One region of the Paenibacillus sp. KN14-4R genome, then DNA from elsewhere that is predicted to be linked to it. Evidence: predicted binding sites of a transcription regulator. Region 1 holds the regulator's gene; the other holds the start of a gene.
What was found. The regulator LexA, encoded in region 1, represses DNA repair genes until DNA is damaged. The targets are predictions, from matches to a motif close to CGAACATATGTTCG.
Positions count from the first base shown of each region.

Region 2: a site for LexA is predicted at 13,612-13,625, ahead of recA (recombinase RecA). Genes of this name have one in related genera too.

Region 1 is NZ_CP197466.1:1,875,887-1,890,918, forward strand. It holds gene hflX (GTPase HflX) at 67-1,401, shown strand; gene ACSBOP_RS08825 (methionine gamma-lyase family protein) at 1,482-2,705, shown strand; gene ACSBOP_RS08830 (MerR family transcriptional regulator) at 2,786-3,193, shown strand; gene glnA (type I glutamate--ammonia ligase) at 3,240-4,568, shown strand; gene ACSBOP_RS08840 (YjcZ family sporulation protein) at 4,835-4,936, shown strand; gene ACSBOP_RS08845 (DUF3189 family protein) at 5,173-5,703, shown strand; gene lexA (transcriptional repressor LexA) at 5,886-6,509, opposite strand; gene ACSBOP_RS08855 (LysM peptidoglycan-binding domain-containing protein) at 6,696-7,139, shown strand; gene ACSBOP_RS08860 (DUF896 domain-containing protein) at 7,272-7,472, shown strand; gene ACSBOP_RS08865 (HAD family hydrolase) at 7,475-8,272, shown strand; gene ACSBOP_RS08870 (1,2-dihydroxy-3-keto-5-methylthiopentene dioxygenase) at 8,395-8,937, opposite strand; gene metH (methionine synthase) at 9,159-12,602, shown strand; gene rnz (ribonuclease Z) at 12,630-13,553, shown strand; gene ACSBOP_RS08885 (hypothetical protein) at 13,641-13,982, shown strand; gene ACSBOP_RS08890 (hypothetical protein) at 14,057-14,281, shown strand; gene ACSBOP_RS08895 (DEAD/DEAH box helicase) at 14,426-15,032, shown strand, end outside.
Region 2 is NZ_CP197466.1:2,589,588-2,604,619, forward strand. It holds gene ACSBOP_RS12495 (hypothetical protein) at 1-603, opposite strand, end outside; gene ACSBOP_RS12500 (SAF domain-containing protein) at 622-1,719, opposite strand; gene ACSBOP_RS12505 (RicAFT regulatory complex protein RicA family protein) at 1,868-2,320, opposite strand; gene miaB (tRNA (N6-isopentenyl adenosine(37)-C2)-methylthiotransferase MiaB) at 2,351-3,832, opposite strand; gene pduL (phosphate propanoyltransferase) at 3,991-4,572, opposite strand; gene ACSBOP_RS12520 (2-oxoacid:ferredoxin oxidoreductase subunit beta) at 4,777-5,643, opposite strand; gene ACSBOP_RS12525 (2-oxoacid:acceptor oxidoreductase subunit alpha) at 5,646-7,379, opposite strand; gene ACSBOP_RS12530 (dipeptidase) at 7,581-8,525, opposite strand; gene ACSBOP_RS12535 (stage V sporulation protein S) at 8,639-8,899, opposite strand; gene ACSBOP_RS12540 (TIGR00282 family metallophosphoesterase) at 8,977-9,771, opposite strand; gene rny (ribonuclease Y) at 9,847-11,391, opposite strand; gene ACSBOP_RS12550 (regulatory protein RecX) at 11,695-12,369, opposite strand; gene recA (recombinase RecA) at 12,485-13,540, opposite strand; gene ACSBOP_RS12560 (competence/damage-inducible protein A) at 13,731-14,981, opposite strand; gene pgsA (CDP-diacylglycerol--glycerol-3-phosphate 3-phosphatidyltransferase) at 15,019-15,032, opposite strand, start outside.

The sequences.
Region 1 (15,032 bases):
TTTCGGTATTAATGGTATGCTATATGGAAAATAACAGGCTTTGGCCGGAGCTACATAGGTGATGGAATGAAAACAACCTTACATGAAGTTAACGTAAAAATCCAAGATCGAGCAGTGCTCGTTTCTTTAGTTACACAAAAGATGAAGAAACGCGAGGAATTGAACGAGTATTCCTTGCAGGAACTCATTAAATTAGCGGAAACTGCTGGCGTTGAAGTGTTGGAGACATTGGTTCAAAATAAAGAATCCGTTGATACGAAATGGTTCATCGGTAAAGGTAAGGTTGAGGAGCTTAAGGAACGACTAGAGGAACTGGATGCAAACACGGCAATTTTTGATCAAGAGCTGTCCGGTGCTCAAGTAAGGAACTTAGAGGCTGCCCTTGATGTGAAAATTATTGACCGTACACAGTTAATTTTAGATATCTTTGCACAGCGAGCACGTACTCGTGAGGGTATCATTCAAGTAGAGCTGGCTCAACTCAGTTATTTATTACCGCGTCTTTCGGGACATGGTAAGAACTTATCTCGTCTAGGTGGTGGGATTGGAACGAGAGGTCCAGGTGAATCTAAGCTGGAGACAGATCGCAGACATATCCGGGGGCGGATTGATGATCTTAAAGCGCAGCTTTCTGAAGTGACGCGTCACCGTATCTTACATCGCGAGCGTCGCAAAAAAAGCGGCGTGTATCAAGTTGCCCTTGTTGGCTATACGAATGCAGGTAAATCGACACTGCTTAAGCAATTTACGGATGCAGATGTGTATGTCGAAAATCAATTATTCGCAACACTTGATCCAACTTCACGTACCATGAAGCTGCCAAGTGGAAAAGAGATTGTTCTTACGGATACCGTTGGATTTATTCAAAATTTGCCGCATGATCTAGTGGCTGCGTTCCGAGCTACATTAGAAGAAGTTTGCGAAGCAGACTTAATTTTGCATGTTGTTGACTCATCGGCTGAAATGCGCTTGGAACATATGCGGGTTGTGGAAGAAGTATTAAAAGAACTAGGCGCACAAGGGAAGGAACAGATCACATTATTTAACAAAATTGATTTGTGTCCGCAAGAAGAGCAGGAGTTACTCCCACTAGGTGGCGGGGATACGATGAAGTTGTCTGCGTACCGCTCGGAAGATTTGGAACAATTGCGAATGATCATTCAAGAGAAATTGATGGGTGACTCTGTCCAGTTTGCAATCCCGGCTGAACGTGGTGATTTGACAGCATTGGTGTATCGCATTGGGGATGTGCTCAATACAGAAGTTGTGGATGATAAAATGATGTTTGAAGTAAGAGTCAATGCAGATGATTATGCCAAATTTGGACATAAATTGAAGAGCTTTCTTGTTGGGGATGCTGCAGATGTGAAAGATGAACAACAAGAAGAGCAGTATGAATAGAAGGAATGAACTCGATCACCATGAGTGGAACTATGATGGGAGCGTAAAGTTACATGTTTTTTGATCAAAAGATTACGGATATGGCAATCCAAGCAGAAGTTAAAGTGCAAGACTGTTTTCGTGAGGTTGAACAGGTGATTGATCAGAATCAATGGAAGGTCATTCGTGCTTTTCAAAATCACAAAGTCAGTGATTTCCATTTTGCAAATTCAACCGGGTATGCCTATAACGACCGCGGACGTGAGACGCTTGATTTGGTGTACGCTGAGGTGTTTGGAGCTGAGGCTGCGCTTGTGCGTCCGCATTTTTCATCGGGGACACATACGATTGGTACAGCGTTATTCGGCGTTCTGCGCCCGGGTGATGAACTATTGTATATCACAGGTAGACCTTACGATACTTTGCATAAAGTAATTGGTAAGGAAGGCGACGGAACTGGATCACTGCGTGATTTTGGTATTGCTTATGACGAAGTACCTCTGCAAGAGGATGGTGCACCCAACTGGGAAGGTATACGTGCTGCAATCAAGCCAAACACGAAGGTGATCGGCATTCAACGCTCGCGCGGATACGACTGGAGACCGTCGTTTACGGTCGCGGAGATCGGTGAGATGGTCCGCTTTGTAAAAGAGATCAAAGCGGATGTTATTGTCTTCGTCGATAATTGTTATGGCGAATTTACGGAGGAAATGGAGCCGCCTCAAGTCGGCGTCGATTTGATTGCGGGTTCTTTAATTAAGAACCCGGGGGGTGGCATAGCCGCTACGGGCGGCTATATTGCTGGGCGGCAGGATCTAGTCACACTTGCCGCTAATCGGTTAACAGCGCCAGGTATCGGCGCTGAAATCGGTGCCATGCTGGGCGAAACGCGCAGCATGTTCCAGGGTCTGTTCCTTGCCCCACACACGGTGGGGCAAGCGATTAAGGGCGCCGTGTTTGCGGCGGCCTTGTTTGAAGGGCTCGGTTTTACGACGAGCCCAGCTTGGAATGCGCCACGAACGGACCTCATTCAAGCAATTCGTTTTACAAGCAGCGAGCATCTAGTGAATTTTGTGCAAGGGATTCAGAAAGCATCGGCAGTTGATGCGCATGTAGTGCCAGAACCGTGGGACATGCCTGGTTATAAGCATCCTGTTATTATGGCAGCCGGTACGTTTATTCAAGGTGGTTCACTGGAATTGTCAGCAGATGCTCCAATTCGAGAACCTTACATTGCTTATATGCAGGGTGGTCTAACCTACTCACATAGTAAGTTTGGAACGCTTCATGCCTTGCAAAACATGGTGAATAATAATTTGTTGTAAACTTTCCTCACATATCTTGACACATGTGCGTTAGTAAAGGTACAATGAGCACATGTTTATTGATACGGGAGTGATAGGTCTTGAGCGATGAAATTCGTAGAAACATGGCGCTATTTCCGATTGGCATCGTAATGAAGTTGACCGATCTAACTGCGCGTCAAATTCGTTATTATGAGCAGCATGAATTGATTATTCCTGCACGAACTCCGGGTAATCAAAGATTATATTCTTTTAATGATGTAAGTAGATTGCTAGAAATTAAGGCGTTAATTGAAAAAGGCGTGAACATTGCGGGTATTAAACAAGTGCTGCTCCCAGTGTCCAAAGACTCTGAGGAAGCCACTGTCATTAACGAGCAGACAGAAGTGAAACGCAAAGAAATGTCTGATTCCCAGCTCCATAGGATGTTGAAACAGGAGCTTAGGGTTGGTAACAGACGTGGGCAGGTATCGCTGATTCAAGGCGAATTATCTCGCTTTTTTCACTAATGTTCTCTAAATAAAAAGAGCTTGTAACCATGGAGGAGGAGTTAAGATGAGTTTCACAAAAGAGGATATTCTACGTATTTCTCGTGAGGAGAATGTTCGATTCATCCGTCTACAATTTACCGATCTATTAGGTACAATTAAAAACGTTGAAATTCCTGTGAGTCAACTTGAAAAAGCGCTTGACAACAAAATGATGTTTGATGGTTCTTCCATTGAAGGTTATGTTCGTATTGAAGAATCCGATATGTATTTGGTTCCGGATCTCAGCACGTGGGTAATTTTCCCATGGGTGACAGAAAGCCGTGTTGCTCGTTTGATTTGTGATGTTTATATGCCAGATGGTGCTCCATTTGAAGGAGATCCACGTGGGATTTTGAAAAGAGCACTAAAAGAAGCAGAAGCGATGGGCTACACGTCTATGAACGTAGGTCCAGAGCCAGAGTTTTTCTTGTTCAAAACGGATGAAAAAGGTAATCCAACATTAGAGTTGAATGACCAAGGTGGATATTTTGACCTTGCTCCGACTGACTTGGGTGAGAACTGTCGCCGCGAAATCGTATTAACTCTTGAGGAAATGGGCTTTGAAATTGAAGCATCTCACCATGAGGTTGCTCCTGGTCAGCACGAAATTGACTTTAAATACGCAGACGCTATTAAAGCGGCAGACCAAATTCAAACCTTTAAGCTTGTCGTTAAGACAATTGCACGTCAACATGGCTTACACGCTACATTTATGCCGAAACCACTATTTGGTGTGAACGGATCAGGTATGCACTGTCACCAATCTCTGTTCAAAGGCAAAGAAAATACATTCTATGATGAAAGTGACAAGCTTGGTCTAAGTGAAACAGCTCGTCAGTACATGGCAGGTATTTTACACCATGCACGTGCTTATGCAGCGATCACAAACCCAACTGTTAACTCCTATAAACGTCTAGTTCCTGGTTATGAAGCACCTTGTTATGTTGCTTGGTCAGCTTCCAACCGTTCCCCAATGGTTCGAATTCCAGCTTCTCGTGGACTAAGTACACGTATTGAAGTTCGTAACCCAGATCCAGCTGCGAACCCATACCTTGCGCTTGCTGTAATGCTTAAAGCAGGTTTGGATGGAATTAAGAATAAAATGCAAAGCCCGCCTCCAACAGATCGCAACATCTATGTCATGACAGAAGAAGAGCGTATTCAAGAAGGCATCCCTAGCTTACCGGTTAACTTGAAAACTGCACTAGATGAACTAGTAGCTAATGAAGTGATGTGTGAAGCATTGGGTGAGCATGCAATACAACATTTCTATGAGCTTAAAGAAATCGAGTGGGACATGTACCGTACTCAAATTCACCAATGGGAACGCGATCAATACATGACACTATACTAGACTTTTCAAACCCTTGGCGCTGTAGGCGTTGAGGGTTATTTTTATTTTCGGGTATTTTTGAGATTAGTAATGTAGAGTAAATTTAATAATGTCGGCTTAGCAATCTACTCCTTTGTAAGTTATGCACTTGACATGGAAAAAACTCACACGAGAGAATGAACCAACTTTCCTCACAAACCGAATGAACGAATAACCTCGTACTTTCATCCAATCAGTTGAATTTATCAAACATATTATATCTTGATAGGACGGAAGGGGGGGTTCAAATGGGAGAATTCTTTGAACGTGGCGGCTTGTTTACTTCCACAGGTACAATATTAGTTCTGTTTATTCTTTTAGTAATTATCACTAGAACATTTTTGTTCTAACTTATTAAGCGGTTTGGCCGCTTGTTATGAAGTGACCCCATAAAGTTAGACAGGTTATTTTGTTAGGCGATTAGCTGGGCATGAGTTCGGTATTGTAACGGACTCATGCCTTTCTTCAAAGCGTTCAAGAAGAGAATCCCAGAGTATAGGAATAACCCTTTGTTGCTCTGTATGAAAATAAATAAACGAATAAATGGTAATAATAAGTTAATGAAAAAAGAGTGAAGGATGATTATATGATATACATATATAATGATTTTGGTGGAACCCATACGACATCATTAGCTGCTGCTTATCATCTAAAAAAATTGCCCACGAATCGGAAACTTACAAAAGAAGAGATTCTAAACGTTGATTATTTTAACAAACTACAAACTTCCGATATGGGAAAGCTCATTTTTCATGGTATAGATGAACATGGGGATTCAGTTTACACTGTTGGACGTGGGGCATCAAAGGTTGTGGCTCCTGCTTTAACAAATCTAACCTTATTATTACTAGAAAGATATAAGATTAATGAAACAATCGTGTATTCGAATACATCTCCTACCGTACCATTGGCTATGACTATTGGTGGCTTATTGTCTAGAAGGTTAAAACTACATTTTATTGGTGTTCCGCTATTGGTATTAGGAGCAAAGCAAATCTGCGAAAAAATCAGTTATCTGGTTATACATACTAAAAAGACAGCAAAGTCCCAAACTGGATCACTTCTTATAATGGAAAACAAAAATGTTCCCAAGTACTCAGTCGGAAATAGAACATGACTCATGTTTGTACTTATTTTTAAGGTAATCGAATCTCAAATTCTCTTAATGAGCCTAGATTTCCTTGATAACTTAATTTTCCGTATTGTTTTAGCTATTTTGTTACCATTGAAACAACAAACACCTCCACTAAAATGCCATTTAAGGCACAGTGGAGGTGTTTGTTTCATGTTAATACTGGATTAAATACCTCGAAATAGTCCGATGACTTTACCAAGAATAGTCACATTATTGAGGCGAATAGGCTGCATAGTAGTATTCTCAGGCTGCAAACGAATATGGTCTTTCTCTTTGTAGAAACGTTTAACGGTTGCTTCGTTGTCTTCAGTCATAGCAACGACAATTTCACCGTTATGGGCAGTTTGCTGCTGACGAACGATGACGTAGTCACCATCGTGAATGCCAGCATCAATCATAGATTCACCCATAACACTAAGCATAAACACGTTATCTTCTTTCACATAGTGAGCGGGAAGAGGGAAATAATCTTCGATATTCTCTGTAGCTGTAATAGGTAAACCTGCTGTAACTTTACCGATTAATGGAACTCGAGCTACGGATGGGAAGTTTTCAATGCCTGTTTCGTTCTCATTACCATGCAAAACTTCGATGGCTCTAGGCTTTGTTGGATCTCTACGGATTAACCCTTTTCTCTCTAGACGATCTAAGTGACCATGAACGGTAGATGAAGACGCAAGTCCAACAGCCTCTCCAATCTCACGAACAGAAGGTGGGTATCCTTTTGCTTTTACTTCAGTTTTAATAAAATCTAGAATAGCAAGTTGACGCTGAGAGACCTTGCTCACGAGTATCCCTCCATATATGTAATAAGTAGGTTAATTATATCATAGAACTCGAGTTCGTACAAACATAAGTTCGAATAATTCCTGTATTTATCAAATCGGTCTCATAATTTGTCATTGTGAAGCATTGACACAAACGTTTGTTCGTGTTAATTTAAAAACAAGAACAAACGTTTGGGGTGTATATTCATGTACTATATGACGAATTATGATTCTTCTTCAGTTACAAAACATACAACAAATAAGAGAGTGAGTTTCCGTTCAAAACAAAATATGGGGTCAAAAAAGATTGTTACCGCTATGACAGGGACAAGCTCTCGTCATAATCGATTGCTTCGTGTCGTGATGTTGGTTTTGATCATTGCTGTAGCTGCTTGTGGTGGAGCAATTGTACATACTTATGCGGCGCAACCTGGGATTACTCCGACATCCAAGTTTGAACAAGCAATAGTGTCGGCCAATCAAGTTGCTTATGACAGAATTACTGTGAATGCTGGTGAAACACTTTGGTCAATCGCAACTGAGTTTGCACCTAAGGGTGTGTCGGTTAGAGATTACATGAGGAAAATTCAGAAAGTAAACGCAATGTCATCTACTTCTTTGCAAGCTGGGCAATCGTTATTGATTCCTTAGTTTGACGATTTTCCATGCTTCGGTTCGATTCGAAGTTCCAATTGTGCTTCAAGCTTGACATTGTCCGGACGTAGTGGCAAAGTATTAGCAGAATCCACTGAACGAATGATGTTACGAGGAGGCAATTGACAGATGGAACACACAATTAATCGTATTAATGAATTAGCCCGTAAGCATAAAGCAGAGGGGTTAAGTGAAGAAGAACTAGTTGAACGAGATGAACTTCGTAAAAAATACATTCAGTCCGTAACTGGTAATTTGGAGTCTCATTTAAAAACGATTAAAGTTGTCGATGAGCATGGTAATGAACTTAAGCGGAAGAAGGGGAAATAGGGATGACGATTAAAGCGATTCTTTTTGATCTCGATGATACGTTGTTATGGGATGAACGAAGCATTAAAGAATCTTTTCGCGTAACATGTGAGGAAGCGGCTAAGCATGCATCAGTCCTTCCAAATGAACTAGAAGCGGCGGTTCGACAAGAGGCTCGTGCCCTTTACGAGACATATGAAACTTTCCCTTATACGAAAAGTATTGGAATTAACCCATTTGAAGCACTTTGGGGTAATTTCCTTAAAGGCGAAGATGAGAATCTCAAGAAATTACGTGATCTTGCGCCTACATATCGTACGGAAGCTTGGACACGTGGACTTCGTGTATGCGGTGTAGAAAATCATGAACTTGGCCAACGGTTAGGCGAGATGTTCGCAGCGGAGCGTCGTATGCGTCCTATCATCTATGAAGAAACATTCAAAGTCCTTCAACAGCTGAAAGAAAAGTATATGTTGTTGCTATTGACGAATGGTTGTCCAGACTTACAGCAAGAGAAGCTAGATGGTGCTCCTGAGCTTGCATCTTACTTTGACCAAATTATTATTTCGGGTAATCATGGACAAGGCAAACCTGCTGAAACGATTTTTTGGCGTGCAGTTGAGGCTCTTGGTATAGAACCATCAGAGGGCGTGATGGTAGGCGATAAGTTAACAACAGATATTCTTGGATCGAATCGAATCGGGATGAAGAATATGTGGATCAACCGTCATGGTGTAACTCGTACAGATGAAATTATTCCTACTTATGAAATTAACCATTTATCACAAATTCAACAATTGATTGATAGCGAGCAGCTCTAATCTTTTTTATAGAAGTAAATAATACAAGTATATCGAATGAATTTGAAAAAGAGGGTGCTACCAAAGCCATGAATATGGCTAGGGACACCCTCTTTTATTTATATGGATAATCGGTAATGGAATTAGGCCTTAATGAAGGAATCATCTTGGAAAGGATGTGCAATCCAACCTTCAGTTTCGATAAATAAACGAACAGCCACAATTTGCTTATTATCCATTAAAGTGAAGAAATGCGGTTTATGTTCTGGAACGGAAATAACATCTCCAGCTTCAAGTTCTACATCAAAGTAACCTACTTCATCTGTTCCTTTAATGATGAAAATCCCTTTACCTGCAGCGATTGCGCGAACTTCGTCTTCCGTATGTGTATGAACTTGCTCGAATTTTTTGAGAAGTTCATCTAAATTTGGTGTAGCTTCGGATAAAGCGATGATATCCCAAGTCTGATACCCACGACGAGCTGCTAAATCTTTAATCTCTGGTTCAAACGTCGATAAGATTTGTTGTTTCTCTTCATCTGAGAGAATGAATTTTTCTTGAAGTTCTGCTGAAAGCTTGCTTGGATTCCAATGCTCATACAGTACTTCTTGAGAATCTAGAAAAGCGCGAACGTTTTCTTCGCCGCTAATACGCTCGCCAGTATTACGAATAAGAATTTCAGCCATGTTAATCCCTCTCTTTTCCAATAGGATATTAAGTATTATAGTGCAAATTAACATTGATGTCGATTCATTCAGAATATTGTTTTTGAGTCTATCTATTTTGAAAATAGGAAGGATATTCTTTTCAGGGGAGAATGATTCTGATACACTTATTTTTAAAATATTTCATTGTTCTTAATCTTATTAAGAATGGCGACCAGAGTAGAGAGAAGGAGAGCAGAGAAATGACGAAACGTACATTACAAGAGCAGTTAAAACATAAAATTATGATTTTAGACGGTGCCATGGGAACGATGATTCAAGCGGAGAATTTAACTGATGCCGATTTTGGTGGTGAAGAGCTCGAGGGTTGTAATGAAATGCTCGTTCTCACTCGTCCTGATGTAATCCGAAATATACATGAACAATATTTTGCTGCAGGTGCTGACATCGTTGAGACGAATACATTCGGAGCGGCTAGTGTCGTACTTGCAGAATACGATATTCCTGAACGTGCTAGAGAGATAAACCTAGTTGCAGCAAAGCTTGCCATTGAAGCAGCAGAGAAATATTCAACTCCTGAATGGCCACGTTATGTAGCTGGTGCTATTGGGCCTACTACGAAAACGTTGTCAGTAACTGGTGGTATTACATTTGAAGAGTTAGAAGAAAGTTACTATGAGCAGGCTCGGGCACTCGTTGAAGCAGGTGTCGATGCGATATTACTAGAAACCTCTCAGGATACATTGAACGTGAAAGCTGGATCAATAGCGATACGTCGTGCTTATTCTGATCTTGGTATTGAGCTTCCAATCATGATCTCTGGAACCATCGAGCCAATGGGTACTACGCTTGCTGGGCAAAATATTGAATCTTTCTATGTGTCTCTTGAGCATTTAAAGCCGATTTCGATAGGTTTGAACTGTGCGACAGGACCAGAATTCATGCGTGATCATATTCGGACGTTATCTGAAATTGCCAATACATCGATTTCTTGTTACCCGAATGCGGGGTTACCCGATGAGAATGGTCACTATCATGAATCGCCAGAATCTTTAGCTAAAAAGATGGCTGCGTTTGCCGAACAAGGCTGGCTGAATATAGCAGGTGGTTGCTGTGGTACAACGCCTGATCATATTCGGGCATTATCTGAAGCGTTGTCTAAGTTCAAGCCTCGTCTACAAGAGGGAACACATTCACCAGCTGTTTCGGGTATTGAAACGGTATATATTGAACCAGAGAATCGTCCTTATATGGTCGGTGAGCGGACAAACATATCAGGATCTCGTAAATTTAAGCGATTAATTAAAGAAGAAAAATTTGAAGAAGCTTCTGAGATTGCACGAACGCAAGTGAAAAATGGAGCGCATATCGTCGATATCAACTTACAAGATACGGACATTGATGAAGCGTACGCAATGGAGACTTTTATTCAGCAAGTTGTTAAAAAAATCAAAGTTCCAATCATGATTGACTCCACTTATGATCACATCATTGAATTGGGACTAAAATATTCGCAAGGTAAATCAATCGTCAACTCGATCAATTTAGAGGATGGCGAAGAGAAATTCAAGAATGTGGTTCCTTTATTGCATAAATACGGAGCAGCGGTCGTATGTATCCTGATCGATGAACGTGGTCAAGCTGTAAGTCGAGAAGCGAAGATGGAAGTCGCGACAAGAGCCTATGACTTATTAACCGGTAAATATGGCATGCAGGCGCATGATATTATTTTTGATCCGAATATGTTCCCAGTCGGCTCTGGTGATCCACAGTACATTGGTTCTGCGGTTGAGACTATCGAAGGTATTCGTATGATTAAGGAAAAATATCCGGCTTGTAAGACCATTCTTGGCTTAAGCAACATTAGTTTTGGTCTTCCAGATGCAGGTCGAGAAGTGTTGAACTCCGTTTATTTGTACCATTGTACGAAAGCGGGCTTGGATTATGCGATTGTAAATACGGAGAAACTTGAACGCTATGCATCCATCCCTGATCTTGAGCGGAAGCTTGCGGAAGACTTGATTTATAACACGAATGATGAAACTTTAGCTGATTTTGTTGCACATTTTCGTGAAAAGAAAGTAGAGAAGAAAGAAAAGATCTCGAATTTATCATTGGAAGAACGCTTAGCCTCTTATGTCGTAGAGGGAACAAAGGAAGGGTTGATTCCTGACCTAAATTTGGCTCTTGAGAAGTATGCACCTCTTGATATCATTAATGGTCCTTTAATGGCGGGTATGGCAGAAGTTGGTAAATTGTTCAATAACAATGAATTGATCGTTGCTGAAGTATTGCAAAGTGCTGAAGTGATGAAGGCATCTGTTGCTCATCTCGAACAATTCATGGAAAAAGATGAATCAGCAGTCAAAGGTAAAATAATTCTTGCTACAGTAAAAGGTGATGTACATGACATTGGGAAAAATTTGGTCGAGATTATTTTATCAAATAATGGCTACCAAATTGTCAATCTTGGTATTAAGGTTCCACCTGAACAATTGATCGAGGCATACCGGAAAGAAAAGCCAGATGCAATTGGCTTATCAGGACTTCTAGTGAAGTCTGCTCAACAAATGGTTGTTACCGCTCAAGATTTGCGTAATGCTGGAATTGATGTTCCAATCATGGTGGGCGGCGCTGCATTAACTCGGAAGTTCACAAAAACTCGGATTGCGCCTGAATATGAAGGTATGGTTCTTTATGCGAAGGACGCAATGGATGGTCTTGATATTGCTAACAAATTAAGTGATCCAGAACAACGTAAACGTCTCGTTCAAGAGCTTCGTGAGAGCAAGGAATCCGATGTGATGGAAGCGGGTAAGAGTGAGGACTCCCTGCCTAAATTAACACGGGTGAAAAATTCTACTGTCAATCGAAATTTACCTGTTCAAATACCACCAGATACAGAACGTCATGTGCTTCGAGATTATCCAATTGGCCATTTAATGCCGTATGTGAATATGCAAATGCTTCTTGGACATCATTTGGGTCTGAAAGGCAAAGTTGAAAAACTAATCGCTGAAGGTGATGAGAAAGCAATTGGATTGAAAGAAACTGTAGATGGTATTTTACAGGAGGCACAAAGAGACGGTATTATTAAAGCACAAGGGATGTACCGATTCTTCCCTGCACAATCCAAAGGCGAGACGATCTTTATCTATGATCCAGAAGATCATTCGAAAGTGCTTCAAACTTTCACATTCCCACGTCAAGAGACTGAACCGTATTTATGCCTAGCAGATTACTTAAAATCTGTAGAGAGCGGAGTGATGGACTATGTAGGATTCCTCGTTGTCACGGCAGGTCACGGCGTTTCAGAGATTGCTCGTGAATGGCGCGAGTCTGGCGATTACTTACGTTCTCATGCTTTGCAGTCAACGGCGTTAGAGCTTGCTGAATCGTTCGCTGAGAGAATTCACCACATCATGCGTGATGTATGGGGGATTGCGGATTCGGCGACAATGACGATGCAAGAACGTTTTGGGGCAAAGTACATCGGACAGCGATTCTCCTTCGGTTATCCGGCTTGTCCAGATTTGGATGACCAGAAGCAATTATTTGCTCTGATGAAACCTGAAGATATCGATGTCGAATTGACAGAAGGATCGATGATGGAGCCAGAAGCATCCGTTTCTGCTATGGTGTTCTCACATCCTGAAGCTCGTTATTTTAACGTCGATAAAGTGTAAACCATATAGAATGGAGCAAGTAATAGATTGGAACTTTATTTTCTAGGAACAGGGGCAGGAATGCCGTCCAAAGAGCGCAATGTCACTGCTATTGCTCTAAATCTACTTGCTGAACGCGGCACTTATTGGTTGTTTGATTGTGGGGAAGGGACGCAGCACCAAATTCTCCGCACACCAGTGAAACTCAGTAAGTTAGAGAAGGTTTTTATTACCCATTTGCATGGGGATCACATTTTCGGACTACCTGGTTTATTGTCTTCACGCTCCCATCATGGTGGTGATACACCGCTAACCCTATACGGACCAAGAGGGATTGAAACATTCGTGCGTCAATCACTTGCGATTAGTGGTTCTCATCTGAACTATGATCTTCACATCATTGAGATCGTTGAAGAAGGAGTCATTGATACGGATGATACTTTTTCTGTTGAGGTTAAGCGTCTTGAGCATCGTGTAGAATGCTTCGGTTTTCGGATCGTAGAGCGTGATTTGCCAGGTCCGTTATTAACGGATAAACTTCGTCAAGAAGGCATCCCTTCAGGACCCATCTATGGTCAAATTAAACAAGGCGGAGTTGTTACCCTGTCAGATGGTCGAATGATTAAAGGTTCGGATTACATTGGGCCGTCCATTTCTGGACGCGTGATTACGATTTTAGGAGATACGAAGCCGTGCGCTGCTGCGGTTGAGCTTGCTCATCAAGCAAATGTATTGGTGCATGAGGCGACATTTGAAGCTGAGAAAAGTGATCTTGCTCAAGCTTATGATCACTCCACATCGGCTGAAGCTGCAAGAACTGCGAAACAAGCCGGGGCTGAGGTATTAATCATGACGCATATTTCTGCCCGTTATCAAGAGATCGGCGCTCAACAGTTGTTAAAAGAAGCACAAACTATACATGCAAATGCACATCTTGCTGAAGATTTCTGGTCTTACACAATCTCCCGCTAGGCGGGGGATTTTTTTCTTTTAATTTGCTAGTTGTTCAGCGAAACATTTGGCTGATTTTTGCGTATATATCATGGGGGGGACATGTCAATGAAGCATGCCATGATTCGAATCATGAACATTTTATTAATAATAGGACTACTTGTTGGTTGTTCTCAAGCACAAGCACGTCCAACTAAGCATACAATTATGGATGTAACGCCATCGCATGCGCCCAGATTTTCTTATCGTAATGTATTAAGTACACAGAACGTTTATAAGCAAATGGATAGTATGTTTTGCCTCATGAGAAATGCTAAAAAGATGAATGGGTTTATTCGATGGGGACGACCAAGTTCGAATTCATTTAAAGATAAAATTAAAGATAGTTTGAAGAGCTTCTATCATAAGAAGCGTAATGGAACATCCCAAAGAATATCTCTTCAAGCATGAAAATGTTCGTAAAAGCTGAATGATCACACCGTTTTCAGGGAAAAATAGGGTGTAGATTCCTTTGCTGAGGTGAAATGATGAAATATACCAGTCAAGACATTATCATTATTGAGCAAGCCCTGCAAACAGCTATGCAAGTCGAGAAGAATCCTAGTAAAATAGAGGGAATTCGTGAAGTATTAACCAAACTCCGTGAAAGTTCGGAGTCTGCACTTCAAAGAGAGCGGGATATGAGTATCGAGGATGATGCATACGGTGGCATACGATTCGATTATGATGATTCCTCTGATTCGATCTAACTTTTCCCGGGAAAGCGCAGGATACGACAGATATGTCAGATCTGCGCTTTTTTTGCGTGAGCTGAAGTTCATTTCTTGGATTGAAAAGCGAACGTGTATTCTGTAAGATAGAGTTATGAAGCAGTAAAGGGGAACGTGTGTTAAATGAATCATTTGACTGGAAAAGTATCCTCGATTGAGGAATTTATCGATGTAATGCGAGGGAATGAGGAGATCATGTCAGGGGTTACCTATTGGCATACGATTCCGGAGAGAGATGCAAAAACGGCACACTTTCCAGAAGAGCTGCACCCTAAAATCCGTGAAGCATTGTCGCAAAGAGGTATTCATCACTTATATACACATCAACGGGATGCGTTCGTACAAGCTGCGGCAGGAAATCATGTCGTAACTGTAACGCCTACGGCATCAGGTAAAACACTATGTTACAACCTTCCTGTCCTCCAGCAAATCTTGGAGAATGACAGCAGTAGAGCATTGTATTTATTCCCGACAAAGGCACTAGCTCAAGACCAAGTATCCGAATTGCAGGAAATGATAAACCTGATGGGTGTTGACCTGAAATCAAGTACGTATGACGGAGATACGCCTCCATCTGCACGTACCGCCATTCGTAATGCAGGTCATATTGTGGTGACGAATCCAGATATGCTGCATTCGGCGATTCTACCCTTACATACGAAATGGGTGAAATTGTTCGAGAATCTCAAATACATCGTGATCGATGAGGTCCATGCGTATCGTGGTGTAT
Region 2 (15,032 bases), 710 kb from region 1:
TCGGTTGCTATATTGATTATCAATTTTGGCTGCATAATCAACTTCATCCAGCTCAATCATATAAAACTCACCTGACCAAGCAATCGGATGATGAGCAAGCATTTTCTCAAAATATTCAACAGACAAGTGACAATCTGCTGCATCTTTAATTACAGGGATGAATGTGGTATATCCAGAGTTCGCTTGCTTTGGTAGCACCTTTTGTAATATTTCATCGTTTACATGCGTACAGCTTTTCTCATAATTCGTAACTAGCACTCGTTGACAATAGTCTTGAATATTAATCCCCTCAAAAAATGCCTCATGATTGGTATCGATCATAATGATGTCAAATCCAGTCGTTTTCAGTGATTGACCTTCAAACTGTACCGATTCTAAATAACTTTCTACTTCCATGGCCGTCTTCATCCCATAAGAAACATAAAATCCTTCATACTCCGTCATATCACCTGCTGCATCAATATGGGGTACAGCATACTTTAACTTCTGCTCAGAAGTTGCATCAATAAGTAAGATCTTCTGCCCTGCAGCAGCCAAGATCGCTGCAATGTACAGCATCAGATCCGACTTATCACATGCCCCCACAAACAAGATTTGCTTCATCTCTTTCTCCTGCCTCACCTACGGATTCAACCGATTTTTATCGGATTCATTTATAACGTCATCTTGCTTGTTCTTCGTTTCTTGCTCATTACTCGTAGCCCCACTTAGGCTTCCCTTATGTAAGGTTCCAAGTTCAGGACCTGAACTTAATGGAGCACCATTTCTTTGCACGCCAGATGAGTTGGAATGTGGTAACTCTGTTCTTGATTGATTCTGGTTTTGCGCTTGATCTTGTGACTGAACTTGAGTTTGGGTCTGATTCTGTGACTGAGTACGTCCAGATTGAACTCGTGATTTTTGCGCTGCATCCATTTCCTCTAAATCTTTATCTAATTGCTGCCTCATTCGCTTCGCTAATTCATCTTTAGCACGTTCCAGCACGTTAGGATCATTCTTAAGCAATTCTAATACTTTCAAATTCGCAGGATAGTTCACAATTGCTGCTTCTTGCATATAGGGATCGACATAGCTTAACGCATAAATCTTTGCCCCTTGTAAATAGGCATCTACAATTGCACTTGAGAAATTTAAAATCTCAACTTCATTCATGTCATACCAAACCGTGCCTAACGCTAGATCCTTTACTTTCTTCTTGGCAAGTACAATATAATCTTGACCTGTCGGGAAATTGATCCGCACATCAACAAAATCATCCTTTTTCAGCTTGCTTGGTAGGGTGATCATATTAAATTCTTGTGACCTGATATCTCGCTTAATCCAGCCTTCTTCAAAAAGCATTGGCGCTGTTAATGGTGTTCGGTCACCTAAGTTGATTTTCAAAACTTTACCAACAGCCATATCGCCATTTGTAATTACATTATCAGGAGCTTGATGCTGATCTACCTCTATAAATGTGAAATCTTCACTCGTAAGCTTCGTTCCAGCAAGCAGTTCCTTATTAGCCACTAGGATCGATTGTTTAACTACAGCCGTTTGCTGGGTGACAAGTTCAGCTACTTTCATCTTCTTCTCATATTCTTCGCGTATTCGTTTTGTCTCCTTCGAATGTTCGACTAGGTTGTAGGTGACCACTCCCGCTCCAACAAGTCCCATCGAAAGTGCTCCAATCATTCCCGCAACCATTAAATTTTTCGTTCTTTGCCGTATTACAGACACAAACTTGATTCCCCTCTCTCGTAAAACAATAAAAAAAGCACGCATAAACCCCTTATAGGTTTAAGCGTGCTTCGCTTTTATGGTAAATTATGTTTTATTTTCATTTCCGTAATTAATGATACTGGAATCCATACGAACTGTCAAACGATTATTCGTTGCAGCTTGTAGGTGGAGCAGCTTCCCCTGACTCTACATCAATCTTATCTGAAATGGAATCACGAATCACATTGATTACCAATTGCAATAAGTAATTGATATCTTGTTGCGATTGCTTAAACTCGCTGACAAGTGGAATATTATCAAGCTCATCTTGAAGTTGATCAATTTCACCTTCAATTTTTGTAACCATATCTGCATTCTTGAACGTTTCGAAAGCAACGATCTCTTTTTGTTTCTTTTTGATCGATGAAATCAGCTTTTGAATACTTTCATTTGTAGCGATTTGTTTTTCGGCTTGTTGGAAGTACTTTACTTCATGTGAAGTTGTAATCAGATCTGCAAGTTCTTTCGCTCTTGCTAAGATATCTTCACGAACGATACTTTCAGTAACCGTAAACGTCTCAATTTGTTTACATGCGGACAACTCAACCTTTTTAGCCACAATCAAACACTCTCCCTGTCTATGCATCAATTATACAGTCTTTTGAAGCGGAGTCTCGATCAGTTCGCCCTTTAGGAACCACGTCTTTGCCTCCGTAACACGTAAATGAACAATCGTGCCTATAAGCTCTCGGCTACCTACAAAATGAATGAGCTTGTTCGTACGAGTCCGAGCAGAAAGCACATTCGCATCATTCTTGCTTTCTCCTTCAACAAGAACTTCGACAACCTGCCCAATCAACTTCTGATTGCTTTCACTACTGAACGTCGCGATCACTTCATTCAGACGCTGCAATCTAGCTTTTTTCACTTCAAGAGGAACATTATCCTCCATCGCTGCAGCCGGTGTTCCCTCACGTGGTGAGTAGATGAATGTAAATGCGAAATCGAAACCAACTTCTTTTACAAGACTCATCGTTTCTTCGAACTGTTCGTCCGTTTCACCAGGGAACCCAACAATAATATCCGTACTCAATACCACATCTGGCATAACCGTTTTGATCTTTGAAGCAAGTTCCAAGTACCGCTCACGCGTATATTTACGACTCATCTTCTTCAAGATCTCGGTGCTCCCTGATTGAACCGGTAGATGGATATGCTCCATTAAGTTACCTTTTTTACCCAGCACTTCAATGAGATGATCATCAAAATCACGCGGATGCGACGTCATGAAACGCACGCGTGGCACATCTATTTTACGAATATCATTCATCAAATCTCCGAATAAATACTCGATATCATCAAAATCTTTACCATATGCATTCACATTCTGTCCGAGTAAAGTGATCTCTTTAAACCCTTGACGAGCAAGATCACGTACCTCTGCAAGCACATCTTCTGGTCTACGACTGCGTTCTTTACCACGAGTATATGGAACGATGCAATAGGTGCAGAATTTATCACAGCCATACATGATATTCACCCAAGCACGCATACCCTCACGTTTCTTCGGCATATTTTCGACGATGTCGCCCTCTTTGGACCAAACTTCAACGACCATCTCTTTTGAAAAATAAGCTTCTTTAAGTAGGGATGGCAATCTATGAATATTATGTGTTCCAAAAATAATGTCTACAAACGCATGTTTCTTCAGAATACGGTTTACTACCGCTTCTTCTTGCGACATACATCCACAGACACCTAAAATTAAGCCAGGCTTCTGCAATTTGAGAGTTTTCAAGTGCCCCAATTCACCAAACACTTTATCTTCTGCATTCTCGCGAATCGCACATGTGTTTAACAAAATAATATCTGCCTCTTGACGATCCTCAGTGCCCGTATAGCCCATTGCTTCGAGCATACCCTTCATTGTTTCAGTGTCATGCTCATTCATTTGACAGCCATAAGTTTGGATCAGGTAATGCTTGTCTTTGCCAAGCTCCTTATCCTCATCTGGTATCTGGAAGTCATAATGAACTTTTATATCTTCTTTCCCACGTTTCTTAGCATCTGTCAGAGAGGGTGGTTGAAAATATTTGGAAAAATCCTTTTCGGATTTTGTATGTTGAGACACGTACCATTCCTCCTTTTGTAATCCAGAACGTACTCATAACTTACATTATACCACCTGTCTAGGTAGGTTTTCAAAAGAAATCAAGGGATTTTGTGGCAGTATCTTGTAAAATAAAAAAGAACGAGCAAGTAGCTCGTTCCTCTTATGACTTTAAAAGATTATCCGATAATTTCAGCCATATCTCCTGTTCTTACCCCAGCAGCATTACCTTCGTCTGTATCGATATGCATGTCCAATGCAAATTGATCCGAAACGCGAGCAATGACATCTTCAAATACCAATGGGCGAAGACCGTTCAAACGAACTTTCAACACTTGCTGATCCGCGATACCCCATTTAGCGGCATCACTTGTGTGGAAGTGAATGTGACGAGCAGCTACGATTACACCTTTGTCCAATTCCACTTCACCAGCTGGACCTACAAGTTTAATACCAGGTGTTCCTTCAATGCGACCTGATTCACGAACAGGTGCTGGAACGCCGACTTTCATCGTATCTGTCATTGCAAGTTCAAATTGGGATTCTTTTCTTGCTGGTCCTAAAATTCTTACTTTATCAAAAGAACCCTTTGGTCCAACAACAGCTACAGTTTCCTGCGCCGCAAACTGACCTGGTTGCGTGAGATCTTTCATTACCGTTAACTCATAGCCTTTTCCAAATAATTGGTCAATGTGAGCTTGTGATAAATGAATATGTCTTGCAGAAATCCCGATAGGTACTTGCTTAGTTGTTGTAGTCATAGTTGTCCACCCTTATCTTTTAAATTATAAACACAGTATGGAGCTGTGCCCCAAACTCTATTCTAATGAATTTTAGCTCTAAAGTAAACCAGCAGACACGGCTTCGTCCTGCTTACACTGACATCAGCGCTTCTCCTTGGTTGTCGTCGTCTATCCAGCGCAAAAAAAGCGTGCGGAATCAACCACACGCTCTTGTAACTTCAATTAAACAAACTCAGCAACGAGTTTTTGGAAGTCTGCTTCGGAAATCTTAAGATCCTGTTTAGCAAGTGCTTCATCTTTAAAGTTAGGAACAGAAGCATCATAACTTGCTCTGTCTTTATTTTGATAGATGATGCCCGTTAACATGCCGTTTGTTTCCATTAGCTTCGTCATCGCCATAGCACGGTTGCTTGGATCATAATCAGGAATGCTTTCCAAATCAACTACGTTTTCTTTGAACCAATCATAAGTGTTTACTTTATTGAAAGTCACACATGGACTGAATACGTTAATCATGGAGAAACCTTTATGTTTCATCCCTTCTTCAATTACAGCTGTAAGCTGCTTCAAGTTGGATGAGAACGATTGCGCAACGAATGTTGCACCTGCTGCCAGAGCCATTTCAAGAGGCGCTAGAGCTTGCTCAAGCGTACCTTGTGGCGCACCCTTTGTTTTAAAACCTTCCGCACTACGTGGGGACGGTTGGCCTTTTGTTAATCCGTAGATCTGGTTATCCATTACAATGTACGTAATGTCAATATTACGACGAATCGCATGTACAGTGTGACCCATACCAATTGCAAAACCATCACCATCACCACCGGAAGCAAGTACAGTAAGTTCACGGTTAGCCATTTTAAGACCTTGTGCGATTGGCAAAGATCGACCATGCACACCATGGAGGCCATAAGCATTAATATAACCGGAGATACGTCCGGAACAACCAATACCAGACACAACTGCAAGATCTTCAGGCTCTAAGCCTACGTTTGCTGCTGCTCTTTGGATAGCTGCTTGTACGGAGAAATCTCCGCAACCTGGGCACCAGTTCGGTTTTACATTATTACGAAAGTCTTTTAACGTTGCCATGATTACTTCAACTCCTTACAAGCTTGGTGAATATCCGATGGTAAGAATGGGTTACCGTTATATTTTAAAACATTCTTAATTTTGTCTGCATAGCCTGCATTTAACTTAATTAAGTTTGCAAGTTGGCCTGTTGCGTTATTTTCAACAACAACAACTGTTTTAGCACTTTCAAGATAAGGTTTCATTTCCTCAGCAGGGAATGGGTGAAGCAAACGCACTGTTACATGGTTGCTCGTAATTCCATCGGCAGCTAGACGACCTCTTGCTTCGTCAATCGTACCACCTGTTGAACCCATACCAATGATAAGAAGCTCTGGATTTTCATGCGGAGCATCAACAAGGATTGGATTGTTTACTTTCACATTCTTCAACTTCATCATACGTTTATCCATCATTTTTTGACGGTTGATTGTGCTTTCAGAAGGACGACCCTCTTGATCATGCTCAACGCCAGTTACATGGTGAATACCGTTTTTCATACCAGGAATCACACGTGGTGAAATACCATCTTCAGTGAACTCATAACGCTTAAACAGCTTGTTCTCTTCATTTGCAGGTGCCTCAGTTACAAGCGCTCCACGATCGATTACGATTTTGTTGTAATCAAGCAATTCAGAGGATTGTTTACCAAGGGAAAGCTGCAAGTCTGTTACAACGATAACTGGGCATTGATATTTTTCAGCCAAGTTGAATGCTTCGATCATGTCATAGAAACACTCTTCAATTGTGCTCGGTGCAAGAACGATCTTCGGAATCTCGCCGTGAGTACCGTTAATCATTGCATTAATATCAGATTGCTCTTGTTTTGTTGGAAGACCTGTACTTGGACCACCACGTTGTGTATCAACGATAACCAAAGGTGTTTCCGTCATACCTGCAAGACCGATCGCTTCCATCATTAGAGAAAGACCAGGACCTGCAGAAGCCGTCATTGCACGAACACCACCGTAGTTAGCGCCAATTGCCATTGTTACAGCTGCAATCTCATCTTCCGTTTGGATAACCGTACCATTAAATTTCGGTAAAGCTTTAATCAAATATTCCATAATCTCGGAAGCTGGTGTAATTGGGTATGCAGGCATAAAGCGGCATCCAGCAGCTACAGCTCCAAGTCCGATTGCATCGTTACCGATAATGAATAACTTTTGCTCGCCATCAGCAGGTTCTAATCTGAACTCTTCCAATGGGCCGCCTGCTAATTCTAGTACGTATTCTGCACCTTTACGAACGGCTTCAACGTTCTTCTCGATTACAGCAGCGCCTTTACGGCCATACTCTTCTTCAACCGCTTTATTGAATACTTCAAGAGGCAAACCAAGGAGTGCCCATGATGCACCAGAAGCAGCCATATTTTTGAAAAGGGAAGTTCCAAGTTCTTCAGCAATAGCTGTAATTGGTACTGGGAACAATCTAGCATTAACGCCTTCCGGCAATGTTGGATTAAATTTAGCATCCGCAATTACGACGCCACCTGCACATAGTTCATGCGCATTCAAATCGATCGTTTCTTGGTCAAATGCAACTAGAATATTCAAATCATCAGAAATTGAACGAATCGGTTTAGTGGATATCCGAATCTTGTTGTTTGTATGGCCCCCCTTAATCCGCGATGAGAAATGACGGTATCCATACAAATAATACCCCAGTCTATTAAGTGATGTGGAAAAAATACGGTCTGTACTTTCTACACCCTCACCTTGCTGACCACCGATCTTCCAAGACAACTGACTAATCACCTTACGTCCTCTCCTTTTAAACAGCAGCTATGTTTTATTAACATGACAGAAAACTTGAAAAACTAGATTTAATTTAGTTATTAAAATATTAAGAACATGTTTCAACTGAATTTTAGTGCTTCGCCATGGAAAATGCAAGCATTTTCAACCATCTTATTAGATAGAGTTTTTAGATTGAAATGATCTAATTTTGAGATGATTTCAATTCCTATCCTCTGGTAGATTTTCTTGTAAAAATCTCGACCAATTTTTGTATAAAAAGCCGTCAGCTTCCTCTTTTTTATACCTTTTATAGAGTTCATCCGCCAAGTTATGGTAATCCGATGCATTTAGGAGTCCAGGAATGAATTTAACAATGCCATCAAAATCTGCACCAAATCCAACGTGATTTACACCACCCAATGCACAAACATGATCAATATGTAACAATACATCACGAATTGAGACGCTCGGCTGATTGGTCACAAAGTAGGGGACAAAATTAAGACCCATCAAACCATCGATTCGAATTAACTCCTGAATTTGAGTATCCGTTAAATTACGTTGATGCTGACAAATTTGATAGGCATTCGAATGAGAGGCGAAAAATGATCGGTTGGATGTTTCCGCGACATCCCAAAACGCTTTTTCCGATAAATGCGATACATCTATCATCATTCCCAATTTATTACATTCTCTAACAAACTGCTTCCCTAAAATTGTTAAACCGCCCTTGCGTGGCTCATTTGCACCATCTGCAGCCCAATTTGCATAGTTCCATGTTAGACCGATAGCACGAACACCCAATCGATATACCGTACGTAACAGCATAGGATCACCCATCAGAGTGTCAGCACCCTCGATCGTAAGTAGTGCACCTATATTCTGACTCTCCATAGCAGAGGCGAATTCTTGCTTGCTGCGCACCATTTGGAATCTCGGATGAGAAGCCACTTTCTCATGAAATAGATCAATATATTCAAGCATGTGATGAAATGTATGATTTGGCATCTCATCATCAATGAAAATCGCAAACAGCTGCAGCTTCACATTTCCTTTTTCCAGTAAAGGAGCACTTGCCTGCATTTTTATGATGTCACTATCAAATCGTGTCTTCGGATCTAGAAAAAGTTTAAGTAGTGCATCACAATGGCCATCAATAATCATATCTAACCATCCTCTCATTCCTTGTATACAAAAAGAAAAGCCCTAATCTGGGCTTAAGATCATCATACACCATTTTTCTGTTCATTAGTCTTACTTCTCTCATTCAACTTTCCTTAACGCGGTTCCACAATCAATTTTATTGCTGTCCGATCCTCTCCATCGATTACAATATCTGTAAAAGCAGGTACGCAGATTAAATCGACACCGCTCGGCGCTACAAACCCTCGAGCAATTGCTACAGCTTTTATTGCTTGATTAAGTGCTCCCGCGCCGATCGCTTGTAATTCAGCTGCTCCTCGCTCTCGTAACACGCCAGCTAAAGCACCTGCAACGGAGTTTGGATTGGATTTTGCTGAAACTTTTAATACCTCCATGGAAAAGTACCTCCCCAGAATAGGAATAAACTCCATTATCAAAACTTATTCCTTGGAAGCCCTAATCATTCCATCTTCTATGCGAAAATAAATTCATCCTCATCATAACGAATCAATTGAGAGGACTCACATGCACCTGTGGAGTCATTAAAATCGAATACAACTGCATGAAAATGCCATTTCCCTTCATCTACAACGAAACGAACTGGCAGTTGTGTCTCAAATTTATAGAGTACGGCATTGCGCTCCATACCCAGGATCCCATCTCGAGGACCAACCATACCCACATCTGTCACATAACCCGTTCCTTGTGGCAGAATCCGATTGTCATTTGTCTGCACATGGGTGTGCGTACCTACAACAGCAGACGCACGGCCATCTAAATGCCAACCCATTGCAATCTTTTCTGAAGTCGCTTCCGCATGAAAATCAACAAACACAAACTTATATTGATTTTTCTCTTGCTCAAGAATTTCATCGACTTTGCGGAATGGGCAATCAATTGGCGGTAAGAACGTCCTACCTTGCAAGTTGATAAGTAAGATATCCCCTACTCTTGTCTTGATCTTTGTATATCCACGTCCTGGCGTACCTGGTGGGAAGTTCGCTGGACGAATCATTTTGTCATCATCATCTATGAACTCAAAAATTTCCTTCTGGTCCCAAGTATGATTTCCAAGTGTAATGGCTTGTACACCCTGTGCGTAAAATTCACGTGCAATCGCAGCCGTAATTCCGCGACCCGCTGCAGCATTTTCCCCATTAGCGATGATCACGGCATTCGGATAACGATCCTTCAAACTCGGTAGTACAGCTTTCAGTGCCTTGCGACCAACGGACCCCACTATATCTCCAATAAATATGATTTTAATAACATTTCACCCCTAATTGTTCGTTCACAAAAAAAATGAAAAGTGGCTTTACGCCACTTTTCTAGTTTAAACCATTTATTTTGCGTATTCAACCGCGCGAGTCTCTCGAATAACCGTCACTTTTATGTGACCTGGATAATCAAGTTCCTCTTCGATCTTCTTCGTAATATCACGAGCTAAGCGGAATGCTTCTGTATCATCAATCTTCTCTGGATGAACCATTACACGAACTTCACGACCTGCTTGAATCGCGTAAGATTTCTCTACACCTTCGAATGACTCAGAGATGTCTTCCAACTTCTCCAGACGCTTAATGTACGTTTCTAGCGTTTCACGGCGAGCCCCTGGTCTTGCTGCAGATAATGCATCTGCTGCTCCAACCAACATCGCAATAACGGAAGTTGCTTCCACATCACCATGATGAGATGCGATTGCGTTAACAACCACAGGATGCTCTTTGTATTTCTTGGCAATTTCTACGCCGATCTCAACGTGCGATCCTTCCACCTCGTGGTCAAGCGCCTTTCCAATATCATGCAGAAGCCCGGCACGTTTCGCCAAAGTTACGTCCTCTCCGAGCTCCCCAGCCATCAATCCAGATAAATAAGCTACTTCCATGGAGTGCTTCAGCACGTTTTGTCCATAACTTGTTCTGAATTTGAGTCGACCTAAAATTTTGATGAGGTCCGGATGTAAACCATGTACGCCCACTTCAAATGTTGCCTGCTCCCCGTACTCACGGATTCGCTCGTCAACTTCTTTGCGGGATTTTTCCACCATCTCTTCAATTCGAGCAGGATGGATTCGTCCATCCGCAACCAATTTCTCAAGTGCATTTCTAGCAATTTCACGTCTTATTGGGTCAAAACCAGATAAAATAACTGCTTCTGGTGTATCATCAATAATCAGATCAATACCTGTTAATGTTTCGAGAGCACGAATGTTACGGCCTTCTCGACCGATAATACGGCCTTTCATTTCCTCGTTAGGCAATGTGACAACAGATACCGTCGTCTCAGCAACATGATCTGCAGCGCAGCGCTGAATAGCCATCGTAATGACTTCTCTAGCTTTCTTGTCGCCTTCTTCTTTTGCCTGCTGTTCAATTTCTTTAATCAATTGAGCGGCTTCATGACGAACTTCTTGCTCGACTTTAGTCAAAATAATATGTTTGGCATCTTCCATCGTTAAACTGGAAATACGTTCCAACTCAGTCACTTGTGCTCGGTAAAGCTCATCAATTTGTGATTGTGTTTCTTCGATCCGCTTTTCTTTATTGGCAACTTGTTCTTCTTTACGTTCAAGAGATTCTAATTTTTTATCCAGCGATTCCTCTTTTTGCAACAATCGTCTTTCTTGACGTTGAATTTCATTTCGACGTTCGCGAATGTCTTTTTCAGCTTCGGTACGGAGCTTATGAACTTCATCTTTAGCTTCTACCACCGTTTCTTTCTTAAGTGCTTCTGCTTCTCTTAGAGCTGTTTCTTTAATTTGTACAGCAGCTTGTTCGGCACTAGAAATTTTTGCTTCTGCAAGAGACTTACGGATAAAATAACCAATCCCACCGCAAAGAACGCCAACAACGGGAATCGAGATCCACAGGATTACAGTAGTGTCCATCATGTTCACCTCCTCGTTGGTTTCTCCAAGGTGTTAGCTTGGGACCTTAGGTCTTTTAAATTCGTTTTTCAATGTTTTTGTAAAAAAATCAGATTAAAATGCGCACAGTAACTTTAAAATTGGATCAATGATGCAAGATCAAATTGCTGTGCACCTTTGCTTATTCTTTCCTAAAGGTAAAAATTGGCGTTTCTTACCCTTAGCTCACCAAAATCATAACAATTATGAAGTTGATATATAAAATATACACTTTTATTTTAGCTTTTGTCGAAGAAGCTTGTCAAGGGAAGTTACCAGAGTCATTTATAGCTCGAATGTAGAGTCCTCTAGGGTTTCTTCAGAAACTTGTCTAATGACACGATTCACAACACCTTGTACGTATCCCCGTCTTAGCAAATATGCCATTGTCTTTCGTTTCTTATCTAGCTCCGTGCCCGATACACTACGCCATTTCTTACTCCCCAACGTAAGAGCTCCTTCATACTCAGCCTCTTCGTCTATTCCCTGCATGGCCTGTGAAATTTCATCCTTACCAAGTCCCTTGGACGCCAATTCTTGACGGACAAAGTTCCTTCCTTTTCGACCAAAATGGACCCGATGATCGGCCCATTGTTTCGCGAAAGCATGATCATCAATATATTGCTGTTGTTTAAGCTTATCGACAGCTTTGTCCGCGGATTCACCATCGTAACCCTTTTCTTTAAGCTTACGCCGAACTTCCTTCTCTGAACGAGGTCCACGACCTAAATATCGCAAAGATGCCAAATAAGCGCTGTGCTGCTCTTCCTCTTGCAAAATATCGATGATCCTTGCAGAATCAATGCTTGTCCCTTTGAAAAGATGATGCTTAATCATGATATCTTCATGGACAGCAAATGCGAATTCCTCATTCAAGTAAATATTAAACCGATGTTTATTTTTCTTTTGCAATTCTACCATCGTAATGATGGATTCTTCCTGTCTCCCATTCCGTTCCATGCACCGTACTCCATTTCAATTTGATTCAATAACGAAAGCACCTTTTCTGAAGAAAAGGTGCTTGTCGATTATAGCCATCCTATGAGATTCATATCGGGAATCACAAACATACGATTTATTCTTCAAATCCTAATTCGAGATCCTCGTCATCTTCTTCTTGATCTAATGCTGTATTTGTAGCTGCAGCTTTTAAACTGCAGTTCTCACGAATTTTTTGCTCAATGATATCAGCAACATCTTTATGCTCTTTCAGATACTGCTTCGCATTCTCGCGACCTTGGCCAAGTCTGTCATTGTTATAAGAGTACCAAGCACCACTCTTGTTTACAATGTCCATCTCAGTGGCAATATCAATGAGACTGCCTTCTCTAGAGATACCTTCACCGTACATGATATCGACATCAGCTTGCTTGAACGGAGGCGCAACTTTATTCTTAACAACTTTGATTCTTGTGCGATTACCCACCAAGTCATTTCCTTGCTTAATGGACTCAACACGTCGAATATCAATACGAATAGAGGAATAGAACTTAAGCGCACGGCCACCTGGTGTCGTCTCAGGATTACCGAACATCACTCCAATTTTCTCACGAAGTTGGTTAATAAAAATCGCAATAACATTGGATTTATTGATCGCGCCTGAAAGTTTACGCAAAGCTTGGGACATCAGACGTGCTTGCAAACCAACGTGAGAGTCACCCATATCCCCTTCAATTTCCGCCTTAGGAACAAGTGCTGCAACAGAGTCAACAACGATGATATCGACTGCTCCACTGCGTACAAGGGCTTCTGCGATCTCTAATGCTTGTTCCCCCGTATCAGGTTGGGATAATAGCAAATCGTCAATGTTAATGCCAAGCTTGCTTGCATATACCGGATCAAGTGCGTGCTCCGCATCAATGAAAGCAGCTTGTCCACCGCGGCGTTGTACTTCTGCAATTGCATGAAGTGCGACAGTTGTTTTACCTGAAGATTCAGGCCCATATATTTCAATAATTCTTCCTCGTGGAAATCCCCCAACACCCAAAGCGATATCAAGAGCAAGAGATCCACTTGGAATCGTTTCAATTTGTGAATGTGCAGATTCTCCAAGTCTCATAATGGAGCCCTTACCGAATTGCTTCTCAATCTGGCGCAATGCCGATTCTAATGCAGCGCTACGATCTGCCAAAATAGTCACTTCCTTCATCTCGTTTATATATACATGATAACTTCTTTTTACCTTCTTGCCAAGTGTTTTTTCGAACATACATTCGTTTTTATTTGTGGAATAAAAAAACCGTAACAAAGATTGACTTTGTTACGGTTCCTCCGTTAACGGTATGTTAATTATAGCTTATTTTCCAAATAAAAACAATCATTTATTTGCCTGCAAGCAGCTTCCATAACTGATACAAAGCACTTTTGGCTGCACGCAGACGAATACCTTCTCGATTACCTATTAATTGGAGTTTAACCGCATGTACATGTCCATGATCATCAGCAATACCTACATAAACAAGCCCAACTGGCTTTCCTTCTGATTCTGAAGGTCCCGCTACACCTGTAATCGAGATCGCATAGTCGGAACCTGCTGCAAGCTTCATTCCTGCTGCCAGACTCTCTGCGACTTCAGGCGATACTGCTCCAGGCGAATCTACACCCTCTAATAGTTGTTCAGGGACACCAACAAGCTTATGTTTTAATTCATTGGTATAACAAATGACCCCACCCTTAAACGATTTGGAGCTACCTGGGATAGCTGTAACCATTTCACCAAGTAAACCACCCGTACAACTTTCAGCGGCTGTGAACGTCTTGTTCTGCTGTTCCAGAAGTGTAAGAACAGCCTCTTCTAATGTAATGTCTTGATCGGCATATAAGTGATTACCAAGACGGCTGCGAATCTCTGTCTCTATAGTCAGGAACTTCGCATCTGCTTCCTCATCTGTCCAGGCTTTAGTTGTAAGACGAATCGCGACTTCACCTTCCTTTGCATACGGTGCAATTGAAGGGTCGGACTGATTTTCGATGAGATCAATTAATCGATCCTCTAACGCCGATTCCCCAATGCCTGCAAACTTTAACATTCGTGAACGAAGCGGAATCGCATTCCCCATTATCCCACGAATCCAAGGCACAGCATGTTTATCAAACATCGGCTTCATTTCACGGGGCGGCCCAGGCAGCACCACAAAGTGTGTACCCTCGTGTGTCAAACAGTTCCCAACTGCTAAACCTGTCTCGTTCGAAAGCGGATGGCTCCCTGATAGCATTAACGCTTGGCGTTTGTTACTCTCCACCATATGTATGCCACGTGAAGCGAACATCTCTGTAATTTTATCCATCGAAGGTTCGTGAAGTTCAAGCTCTAAACCTACAAATTTCCCAATCACATCTTTCGTTAGATCATCTTGAGTTGGCCCTATACCACCTGTACTAATGACCAAATCCGCACGCGAAGAGGCTAGCTTAAAAGCCTCTAGAACGCGTGTTTCGTTGTCACCCACAACCGTTTGAAAATAGACGTCTATCCCTAATTGAGCCAAACCTTGAGACAAATATTGTGCATTTGTATTCACAATCTGTCCCAACAACAGTTCCGTTCCTACAGCAATAATCTCTGCTTTCATCGCGGCTCCCACTCCACTTTCAGGTCCCGATTATCCTCTAAGCATTAGAAA